3 regions of the Streptomyces sp. NPDC047706 genome follow, and region 3 is predicted to be linked to each of the others. Evidence: riboswitches for the same ligand, from Rfam matches in the RefSeq annotation. Region 3 holds a riboswitch; each other region holds the start of a gene.
What was found. Region 3 has a riboswitch for cobalamin ahead of metE (5-methyltetrahydropteroyltriglutamate--homocysteine S-methyltransferase). Riboswitches for the same ligand answer to the same signal wherever they lie in the genome.
Positions count from the first base shown of each region.

Region 1: another riboswitch for cobalamin. It lies ahead of ACGF8A_RS07770 (energy-coupling factor ABC transporter permease); the one in region 3 lies ahead of metE (5-methyltetrahydropteroyltriglutamate--homocysteine S-methyltransferase).
Region 2: another riboswitch for cobalamin. It lies ahead of ACGF8A_RS08180 (ribonucleoside-diphosphate reductase subunit alpha); the one in region 3 lies ahead of metE (5-methyltetrahydropteroyltriglutamate--homocysteine S-methyltransferase).

Region 1 covers NZ_JBIDCW010000005.1:108,122-111,331, reverse strand. The annotation lists gene ACGF8A_RS07785 (ATP-binding cassette domain-containing protein) at 1-75, opposite strand, end outside; gene cbiQ (cobalt ECF transporter T component CbiQ) at 72-821, opposite strand; gene ACGF8A_RS07775 (energy-coupling factor ABC transporter substrate-binding protein) at 827-1,186, opposite strand; gene ACGF8A_RS07770 (energy-coupling factor ABC transporter permease) at 1,183-1,890, opposite strand; cobalamin riboswitch at 1,924-2,108, opposite strand; partial or broken gene ACGF8A_RS07765 (hypothetical protein) at 2,191-2,472, shown strand.
Region 2 covers NZ_JBIDCW010000005.1:192,124-195,333, reverse strand. The annotation lists gene ACGF8A_RS08180 (ribonucleoside-diphosphate reductase subunit alpha) at 1-1,961, opposite strand, end outside; cobalamin riboswitch at 2,085-2,262, opposite strand; gene ACGF8A_RS08175 (GNAT family N-acetyltransferase) at 2,279-2,785, opposite strand; gene mctP (monocarboxylate uptake permease MctP) at 2,930-3,210, opposite strand, start outside.
Region 3 covers NZ_JBIDCW010000024.1:40,303-43,512, forward strand. The annotation lists gene metE (5-methyltetrahydropteroyltriglutamate--homocysteine S-methyltransferase) at 1-1,989, opposite strand, end outside; cobalamin riboswitch at 2,153-2,377, opposite strand; gene ACGF8A_RS25905 (ATP-binding cassette domain-containing protein) at 2,516-3,151, shown strand; gene ACGF8A_RS25910 (metal ABC transporter permease) at 3,148-3,210, shown strand, end outside.

The DNA.
Region 1 (3,210 bases), on a different contig from region 3:
GCTGAGCACGGCGGGGCCGTCCTCGTAGGCGAACGACGCGCCCCTCAGGGCGACCAGGGGGGCGGCCTCGCTCATGACAGCGGCCTTTCGAGTACGTAGGTCAGGGCGGCCAGCGCCCCGAGCAGCGCGACGCTCACGGCCGTGAACGGCACGGAGACGCGGGCCTCGGGCACCAGCACCCGAAGCGTGCCGTCGTAGCCGCGCCCGGCGAGCCCGGCCTGCAGGCGCGTGGCCCGGTCGAAGGCGCGCACGAAGGCGGTGGCGCCGAGCCCGGCCAGCGACCGCCACCGGGCGGCGCGCGTGGTGTGCCCCAGCCGGGCCGCCTGAGCGTCACGGATCCGGCGCACGGAGTCCAGGAGCAGAAAGCTCATGCGGTACGTCACCAGCGCCACGTCGACGACAGGGGCGGGGACGCCGGCCCGGACCAGGCGGGGCAGCAGGTCGGACATCGGGGTGGTGAACGCGAACAGCAGCACACCGAGGGAGGCGGCCGAGGTACGCAGCAGCAGTTCCCCGGCGCGCACCGCGCCGCCGTCGGCGAGACCGGCGAACCCGTCCGGGCCGCCGACCCGCACCAGCAGCGGCAGCGCGCCGGTGACGCAGAAACCCAGCGGCACCCGGTAGGCCCGCCACAGCCGCCGCCCGGGCACGCCCGCCGGTCCCAGCAGCACGGCCAGCGCCGTCACCAGCACCAGCGCCGCCCCCGGCCAGGGCGGCAACGAGATCGCCAGCACCGTGAGCCCCAGCCCGAGCACGGCCTTGTCCACGGGATGACGGCGGCGCCAGCGGCTGCTGTGCGCCGCCGCGTCGATCGGCAGCACGAGGCTCAGGCCCCTTCGGCTCCGTCGTGCCCGGGGACCCGCACCGCGCCCTGCCGTTCCCTGGCGCGGGCCTCGCCCTGACGACGGCCCCGCCGGACCCCGAAGTAGTACGCGAGCGCGCCCGCGCCGACGGCCGCCTGGAGGGCGAACAGACCTGACTCGATCTCACCGGACGGGGGCTCGTACAGCGGCGAGAACCAGGGCTCGTAGTCCGGGTCCAGCTCGGTGATCGCCGTCTCCGCCTCGCCGTCGGCGCCGGCGAACGGTTCCTCCTTGTGGTCGCCGAGCCCGAGCACCAGCGGCAGCACCGCGAGGGTCGCGACGGCGAGCACCAGCAGCAGGTTGATCCTTGTGTTGCGCTTCATCGGGCCACCGCCTCCGAGCCGTTGTCCCGGGCGCCGGTCTTCCCCGTGAGCAGCACGCCCAGCCTGGTCAGTTCACCCTTGCTGGACTGCACGAGCAGTCGCATCACCAGTACCGTCAGCAGGCCCTCGCTCACCGCGAGCGGGATCTGCGTGACCGCGAAGATGGAGCCGAACTTGCCGAGCGCGCCGAGGAATCCGCTGCTCGGGTCGGGGAAGGCGAGCGCCAGCTGGACGCTGGTCACGCAGTAGGTGGACAGGTCGGCGACGAACGCCCCGAAGAACACGGCGACCATCAGCGGCACGTCGAACCGCCGCAGCAGCCGGTAGATTCCGTAGCCCGCCCACGGCCCGACGACCGCCATCGAGAAGACGTTGGCGCCGAGCGTGGTCAGCCCGCCGTGCGCGAGCAGCAGCGCCTGGAACAGCAGCGTGATGGTGCCCAGCACCGCCATGACCGGCGGCCGGAACAGGATGGCCCCCAGTCCCGTGCCGGTGGGATGCGAGCAACTCCCGGTCACGGACGGCAACTTCAGCGCCGACAGCACGAAGGTGAAGGCGCCCGAGGCGCCGAGGAGCAGGGTGCTCTCGGGATGTTCCCTGACCTCACGGGTGAGGGACCGGACTCCGTGGACGACGAACGGCGCGGACGCGGCACCCCAGGCGATCGCGTGCGCCGGAGGCAGAAAACCCTCGGCTATGTGCATGGCTTCAGCAGACCCTCTCCAGCACCTCGTGGATGGTGTACGACGCGCCTCGGCCGGTCTCCTGGCTGACGGGTGACACCGCCCGTGCTCCGCCTTCCCGGGTCACAAGGACCCAGTGGCCGCCCCTGAGGGCCGGAGCCGGACTTCCCGATCACAGTGGCGAGGGCCGCACCGGCATCACACCGGATTTCCCGTTCACCAAGGCGTGGTGACAGTAGTGCGCCCCCGGGGGTGGTGACAAGCGGTGCACCGGGGGCGCGAAGGCGCTGGTCACGCGACGCACCACGGCAACGGAGGCGGCCGCCCCGGCGCCTTCGCGAGAAGGTCCCGCGCAACCACGTCAAGGCGGAGGCGACCGACAAGCACCCGGCGCAGGTCGAGGTGTACTACGAGGACGTGCCGATCGGATACTGGACGACGGTGAGGTTCTCGGGTGCCCTCCCGGCGCGACGGGTCAACGAACTGGTGGAGCGCGTCGAGAAGCTCCAGCAGGCCGTCAAGTTCGCCCGCGAGGAGGCCAACGGCGCCGAGGTCACCGACCAGCGCGTCGGTGACGCGGTGTTCGGCTACCTGTTCGGCTGACCTGGCCGCGGGTAGCATCCATGATCGCCCCCGCGTGCGAGCGCGGGGGTGCGCACAAGGCGCGGGCCGGATTGAGGACCGGTTCGCGTGATGAGCGCAAGCTGACACTGAAGTTCAGCCTGAAGAAGCGGTGACAGTGAAGGTTCGAGTCCTCCCCCCGGCACAGTGTCCAACGGGCCGGGGTAGCCCAACATGGCAGAGGCAGCCGCGGTCAATCTCAGACTCTCGCTCCAGTCTCAGCATCGCCGCCGATCGCCGGATCGACCGATGCCGGACGGACGCCGTCGGATGCGAGTTCGACTCTCGCCTGCACCTCTCGCACGGTGCGGTAGTTCAAAGGAAGAACACGACGGCATGATGACTGATCCGTCCTCTTGAACGCCGCCGGCGTGCGCAATTGGGTGGCACCCCAGGGGCCCGGGAGCTGGATACGACTCCCGGGCTCCGCCACGCCCGCCCGCACCGGGCCTGTCGAAGCAGACCGACGTGTAGCGATCGCTGATCACGCGCGCCCTTGCCGTGACGGGCAGTCCGATCCCGCTGGTCGCGCAGGACATGGCCGTCTGGCGCGCAGTCAACGCGCTCACCCGAAGGAGGTCGATATGACCCGTTTGATCCTCGATCTGAGCCCTGGAACCTCCGGATGGCTTCCCCGATGAGCGCTCCGCGCGATGTCGCTCTAGCCTCCGGAATGAGCGCCAAATGGATCTTCTGATGGCGCACTCCATTCGGTGCAAG
Region 2 (3,210 bases), on a different contig from region 3:
AGCGCCTTCAGCTCCCGCACCAGGTAGGAGTTGACCTGGAGGAACTCGCCGGACAGCGTCTCACGCTTGAAGAGGTTCGAGACCTGCGGCTCGATGCACTCGTACACACCGGCGATCGAGGCGATCGTCGCGGTGGGCGCGATGGCCAGCAGCAGGGAGTTGCGCATGCCGACCGCGGCGATCCGCTCGCGCAGGGCGGCCCAGCGCTCCGGCCAGGCAGGCTCGACGCCGTAGTGGTCGGGGTGGAGCACACCGCGGGCGGCGCGGGTCCTGTCCCACGCCGGCAGCGGCCCGTTGCGCTCGGCGAGGTCGGCGGACGCCTCGTACGCGGCGAGCATGACGCGCTCGGCGATGCGGGTGGAGAGGGCCTTCGCCTCGGGTGAGTCGAACGGCAGGCGCAGCTTGAAGAAGACGTCCTGCAGGCCCATCGCGCCGAGGCCGACCGGACGCCACCGGGAGTTGGAGCGGCCCGCCTCCTCGGTCGGGTAGAAGTTGATGTCGACCACGCGGTCGAGGAAGGTGACGGCGGTGCGGACGGTCGCGTCCAGCCGCTCCCAGTCGATGCCGTCGCCCACGACGAACGCGCCCAGGTTGACCGAGCCCAGGTTGCACACGGCCGTCTCCCCGTCGCTCGTGACCTCCAGGATCTCCGTGCAGAGGTTCGAGGAGTGGACGACGTGGCCGGGCTCGGCGGTCTGGTTGGCGGTGCGGTTGGCGGCGTCCTTGAAGGTCATCCAGCCGTTGCCGGTCTGCGCGAGGGTGCGCATCATCCGGCCGTACAGCTCGCGGGCGGGCAGCGCCTTCTTCGCCAGGCCCTTCTCCTCGGCCTCGCGGTACGCGGCGTCGAACTCCTCGCCCCACAGGTCGACCAGCTCGGGCACGTCCGACGGCGAGAACAGCGACCACGGGGCGTCCGCGTTCACCCGGCGCATGAACTCGTCCGGGATCCAGTGCGCGAGGTTGAGGTTGTGCGTACGGCGGGCGTCCTCACCGGTGTTGTCCCGCAGCTCCAGGAACTCCTCGATGTCGGAGTGCCAGGTCTCCAGGTAGACCGCGGCCGCGCCCTTGCGCCGGCCGCCCTGGTTCACGGCGGCGACCGAGGCGTCCAGCGTCTTCAGGAACGGGACGATGCCGTTGGAGTGGCCGTTGGTGCCGCGGATCAGCGAACCACGGGAACGGATCCGGGAGTACGACAGCCCGATGCCCCCGGCGTGCTTGGAGAGCCGGGCGACCTGGTGGTAGCGGTCGTAGATGGAGTCCAGCTCGTCCAGGGGGGAGTCCAGGAGGTAGCAGGACGACATCTGGGGGTGGCGGGTGCCGGAGTTGAAGAGGGTCGGGGAGGAGGGGAGGTAGTCCAGACGGCTCATGAGCCCGTAGAGCGCGGCGACTTCGTCCACCGACCGGGGGGTGTCGTCCTCGGCGAGGCCGGCGGCGACGCGCAGCATGAAGTGCTGGGGCGTCTCGACGACCTTGCGGGTGATCGGGTGCCGGAGCAGATAGCGGCTGTGCAGCGTGCGCAGGCCGAAGTAGCCGAAGCGGTCGTCGCCGGCCGGGTCGATCAGGGCGTTCAGACGGTCGGCGTGCAGGCGTACGAAGTCGGCCGTGCGGTCGGCGATGAGGCCTTCCCGGTGCCCCACGGCGACGGACTCCGTGAAGGTCGTGACGCCCTGGGAGGCGGCCTCCGCGGCGATGGAGACGGTCAGCAGCCGGGCGGCGAGCCGGGAGTAGGCGGGGTCCTCGGAGATCAGGCCGGCGGCGGCCTCCGTGGCCAGCTCACGCAGTTCGCTCTCGTCGGCCCGCGCGGAGCGGCCGCGCAGCGCGGCGGCGGCGACCCGGCCGGGGTCGGCGTCGGGGAGGTCGGCGGTCAGCTCGGCCAGGGTCCGCAGCAGCGCGGTTTTTGGACCGTCGGATTCCACTTCCACCGTTGTCGCTTCGGCCGGTGCGGCTGGCGCGATGGTCACGTGGGGCTCTCCCTCGCTCGGCACAGGGGCCTCGCCGAGGGCAGGGGGCAGCACACGAGCGCACGGGGCGTCGCGTCCACCGGCCCATTCCACGAGACCCGGACGTCAGGACACCCGGACCGGACGGCCGGGCGCACTGTCGGCAGGTCCTCGGACTGAACAGGCGTGCGCGCCCTGTTCAGGGCGGGTGCACGCAAGTACACCGTTGCGGGACAGTTCCGGATTCGCACCGGATTCCCCTGCGGCGACAGCGAGCATGAGCATACATCTAGTGCCGGGCGCCGAAGGCACCCCCATATGTTGTGTCGCCGACAACTTCAGAGCGTCAACTGGTAGGTGAGGAGCGTGATGTCGTCAAGGTGCGCGAGAGGGTTCCAGTCGCGCTCCGGAGTGCGCACGAAGCCCAGACGTTCGTAGATGCGGTGGGCTGTGTGCATGGTGCGCTGGGTGGAGAGGACGATGCCGGTGCAGCCGTCCGTGGTGCGTGCGCGGTCGATGCAGGCGCGCACGAGGGCCTCGCCCACGCCCCGGCCGCGGGCCTCCCGGGCGACGGCGAGCATACGGATCTCGGCCTCCGCGGGGCGGGCCACGTCGGCCATGGGGCCGCCGGACGGGACGAAGGTCACGCCGCCGAGGACGCGGCCGTTGTCTGCGGCCACCAGGACTTCGGCTGCGGCGGCTCGCTTGGCGACGTTTCTGAGTTCGCCGAGGTATTCGTCACTCTCGCCGAAGTCGAGCAGGCCGTCCTGGAGGTAGGCCTGGGCCGTGATGTCGCCGAGGGGGGCGTGGTCGGTGGGCAGTGCGGGGCGGATGACGAAGTCCATGGGGGGGAGTGTGCACGACAGCGGGCCGCCGTTGTGCTTGATGCCGGCGGCCCGCTGCGGGTGGTGGGGTGGCTGGTCGCGCCACGCGGCGGCGCCGCGTGGCGATACGGCCCCGCGCCCCTTGCGGGCGTTGTCTCGCGTTCTCTAGTGACCTGCCCCCGCGGTCGCCGGCGGCAGTTCCACCTGGACGCCCGGGTCGCCCGCGTCCGCCGTGTAGTCCCCGGGCTTGGTCTCGTCGACGCCCTCGGGGGCCTTCACGGCCTTCAGGACGAAGGTGAGGACCACCGTGACCACCAGGTTCAGGACGAACGCCGTGAGGCCGATGTAGCCGATCTCCCCGATGCCGGGGATCTCCGCCGACGAGCCGCCGAAGTGCTTCTGCGTCGGGGAGGCGACGCCGTACGCGGCGACCGTGCCGTAGATCA
Region 3 (3,210 bases):
CCCGAACTCGGCGTAGCACATGTGCGTGTGGATCTGGGTGTCCGGCCGAACGCCGCCGGTGGTGAGCCGGAACGCCTCCGTCGCCCACGCCAGGTAGGCGGCGTGGTCGGCCGAGCGCAGCGGCAGGGTCTCGCGCAGCGCCGGCTCGTCGACCTGGATGACGGAGGTCCCGGCCGCCTCCAGGTCGCCCACCTCGTCCCGCAGAGCGAGGGCGACCTGGCGTGCGGTGGCGCCGAGGGGCTGGTCGTCACGGACGAAGGACCACGCGAGCATGGTGACCGGCCCGGTGAGCATGCCCTTGACCGGACGGCCGGTGAGGGACTGGGCGTACGTCGTCCAGCGCACCGTCATCGGCTCGGGGCGGGAGATGTCGCCGGCCAGGATCGGCGGGCGGACGTACCGGGTGCCGTACGACTGGACCCAGCCGTGCTGGGTGGCGAGATAGCCGGTGAGCTGCTCGGCGAAGTACTGGACCATGTCGTTGCGTTCGGGCTCGCCGTGCACGAGGACGTCGAGGCCGGTCTTCTCCTGGAAGGCGATCACTTCCTGGATCTCGGCCTTGATGCGCTCCTCGTAGCCGGCGTCGTCGATCCGCCCGGCCCGCAGATCGGCGCGGGCGGCGCGCAGCTCGCCGGTCTGCGGGAAGGAACCGATGGTCGTGGTCGGCAGCAGGGGCAGGCCGAGGTGGGCGCGCTGGGCGGCGGCCCGCTCGGCGTAGGGCTGGGAGCGGCGGGCGTCGGCCTCCGTGACGGCGGCGGCGCGGGCGCGGACGGCCGGGTCATGGGTGATCGGCGAGCCGGCGCGGGACGCGAGGTCGGCACGGTTGGCGGCCAGCTCCGCCGTGACCGTGCCGGTGCCCTGGGCGAGGCCCCTGGCGAGAGTGACGACCTCGGCGGTCTTCTGCCGGGCGAAGGCGAGCCAGCGCAGGATCTGCGGCTCGATGTCCCGCTCCGCAGCGGTGTCCAGGGGCACGTGCAGCAGCGAGCAGGAGGCGGCCACGTCGACGCGGTCCGCCAGGCCCAGCAGGGTACCGAGGGTGGCCAGGGACTTCTCCAGGTCGTTGACCCAGATGTTGCGGCCGTTGACGACGCCGGCGACGAGACGCTTGCCCGGCAGACCGCCGACGGCGGCGAGGGCGTCCAGGTTGGCGGCGGCGGCCTCGGTGAAGTCCAGCGCGAGACCCTCGACGGGGGCCTTGGCCAGGACCGGCAGGGCGTCGCCGAGCCGGTCGAAGTACGAGGCGACGAGCAGCTGGGGCCGGTCGGGCAGGGCGCCGAGCTCGCGGTAGGCGCGGGCCGCGGCGTTCAGCTCGGCGGGCGTGCGGTCCTGGACGAGGGCGGGTTCGTCGAGCTGAACCCACTCGGCGCCCGCCGCGCGCAGGTCGGCGAGGACCTCGGCGTACACCGGCAGGAGCCGGTCCAGCAGAGTGAGCGGTTCGAAGTCCGCGGGGACGCCTGGCGCGGGCTTGGCGAGCAGGAGGTAGGTGACGGGGCCGACGAGGACCGGGCGGGCCGTCGGACCCAGGGCGAGGGCCTCCTTCAGCTCGGCGACCTGCTTGGTGGAGTCGGCGGCGAACACGGTGTCCGGACCCAGCTCGGGAACCAGGTAGTGGTAGTTGGTGTCGAACCACTTGGTCATCTCCAGCGGCGCCACGTCCTGGGTGCCGCGGGCCATGGCGAAGTAGCCGTCGAGCGCGTCGGCGGTGACGGCCTCCCGGTGCCGGGCGGGGATCGCGCCGACCATGACGGTGGTGTCGAGAACATGGTCGTAGTACGAGAAGTCGCCGGTCGGTACCTCGTGGATGCCGGCCTCGGCGAGCCAGCGCCAGTTGCCGGCGCGCAGCTCGGCGGCGGTGGCTCGGAGGGCGTCCGCGGTGACGCGGCCCTTCCAGTAGCCCTCGATCGCCTTCTTCAGTTCCCGGTTCTGACCCTGGCGGGGGTAGCCGTACACGGTGGCCCGTGCTGCCGCGGCTGCGGACTTCGATGTCACGGAGATCTCCTTCGCGAGATGAATCCCTGAGAACCCGGAGACGGGACGAGAACGCGAAGGGTGACGGACCGGACGGAAACGACCCCGCGCGGCACAGCGCGGTCGTCCGCCTGGTATGTACGCCGACCCGCCCTCGAGGTCACCGGGATGTCCGCGCACGAGGGTTCGCGCGCGGGCAGTTGGCAGGTCTTCGGACTCGCGGGCACGCCTCGTGTCGTACGAGACACCTACTGGCCGTCGCTTCCCAGGCCCTCTTCCTCGGGCCCAGTGCGTGTGACGGCGGTCGTTCCCACTCACCGCTGCGGGGCAGTCCCGGATTCCCACCGGGTTCCCTCTTGCGACGCATCCCGCCTGGCGGACGGGGCGAACCAGCTGCGCGCACCACCCTACGCGGCGTCGCGCGGGCGGGGAGGGCAGGTCCGGCATTCGGATGGTGAAGTCGGACACGGAGACGTCACGCACCGCGCGATGCCCGGGAACCAACCGCCCTCCGCTTCCGACACCTGTTCAGGAGCGAGGAGGTGGCATGGAAGGACTGGACGTCGTGATGCGCGAAGTCGCCTGCCGGCACGGCCGCGTGGAGGCCGTGCGGGGCGTCGACCTCGACATCGCGGCCGGCGGGCGGGTGGCGCTGACCGGTACCAACGGCTCGGGCAAGACCACGTTGCTGCGGGCGGTGCTCGGCCTGCACCGCCGGGCCGGCGGCCGGATCCTGGTGGGCGGCCGGGACACCCGCAGCGCGGCCGAGTGGGCGTGGCGGCGCCGGGCGTGCGCGTGGATTCCGCAGAAGCCGGCGGCTGGCCGTTTCCCGCTGCTGGCCGGGGAGTTGCTGGCCAGTGGCGGTGCCAGGGCCGAGGCGGTCGAGGCGGCGGCGAAGCTGGGCGTCGGGCAGCTCGTGGACCGGCCGTTGCACACCCTGTCCGGCGGCCAGTTGCAGCGGATGTACCTGGCGCGGGCGGTCGGCTGTGTCGCCGCGGGCGCCGGCGTGCTGCTGGCCGACGAACCCACCGCGGCACTCGACTTCGCCGGGCAGGAGGAGGCCGCCGACGTGCTGCTGTCCCTGCCGGTGACCGTCGTGGTCGTCACCCACGACCGGGCGCTGGCCGACCGCTGCGACCGGGTGCTGGAGATGGCCGCGGGCAGTCTGCGGGAGGTGCGGTGACCGCCCTGGCCGCGGCCGACGTCGGCCAGCTGCTGCAACTCGTCCCGGTCCAGCGTGCG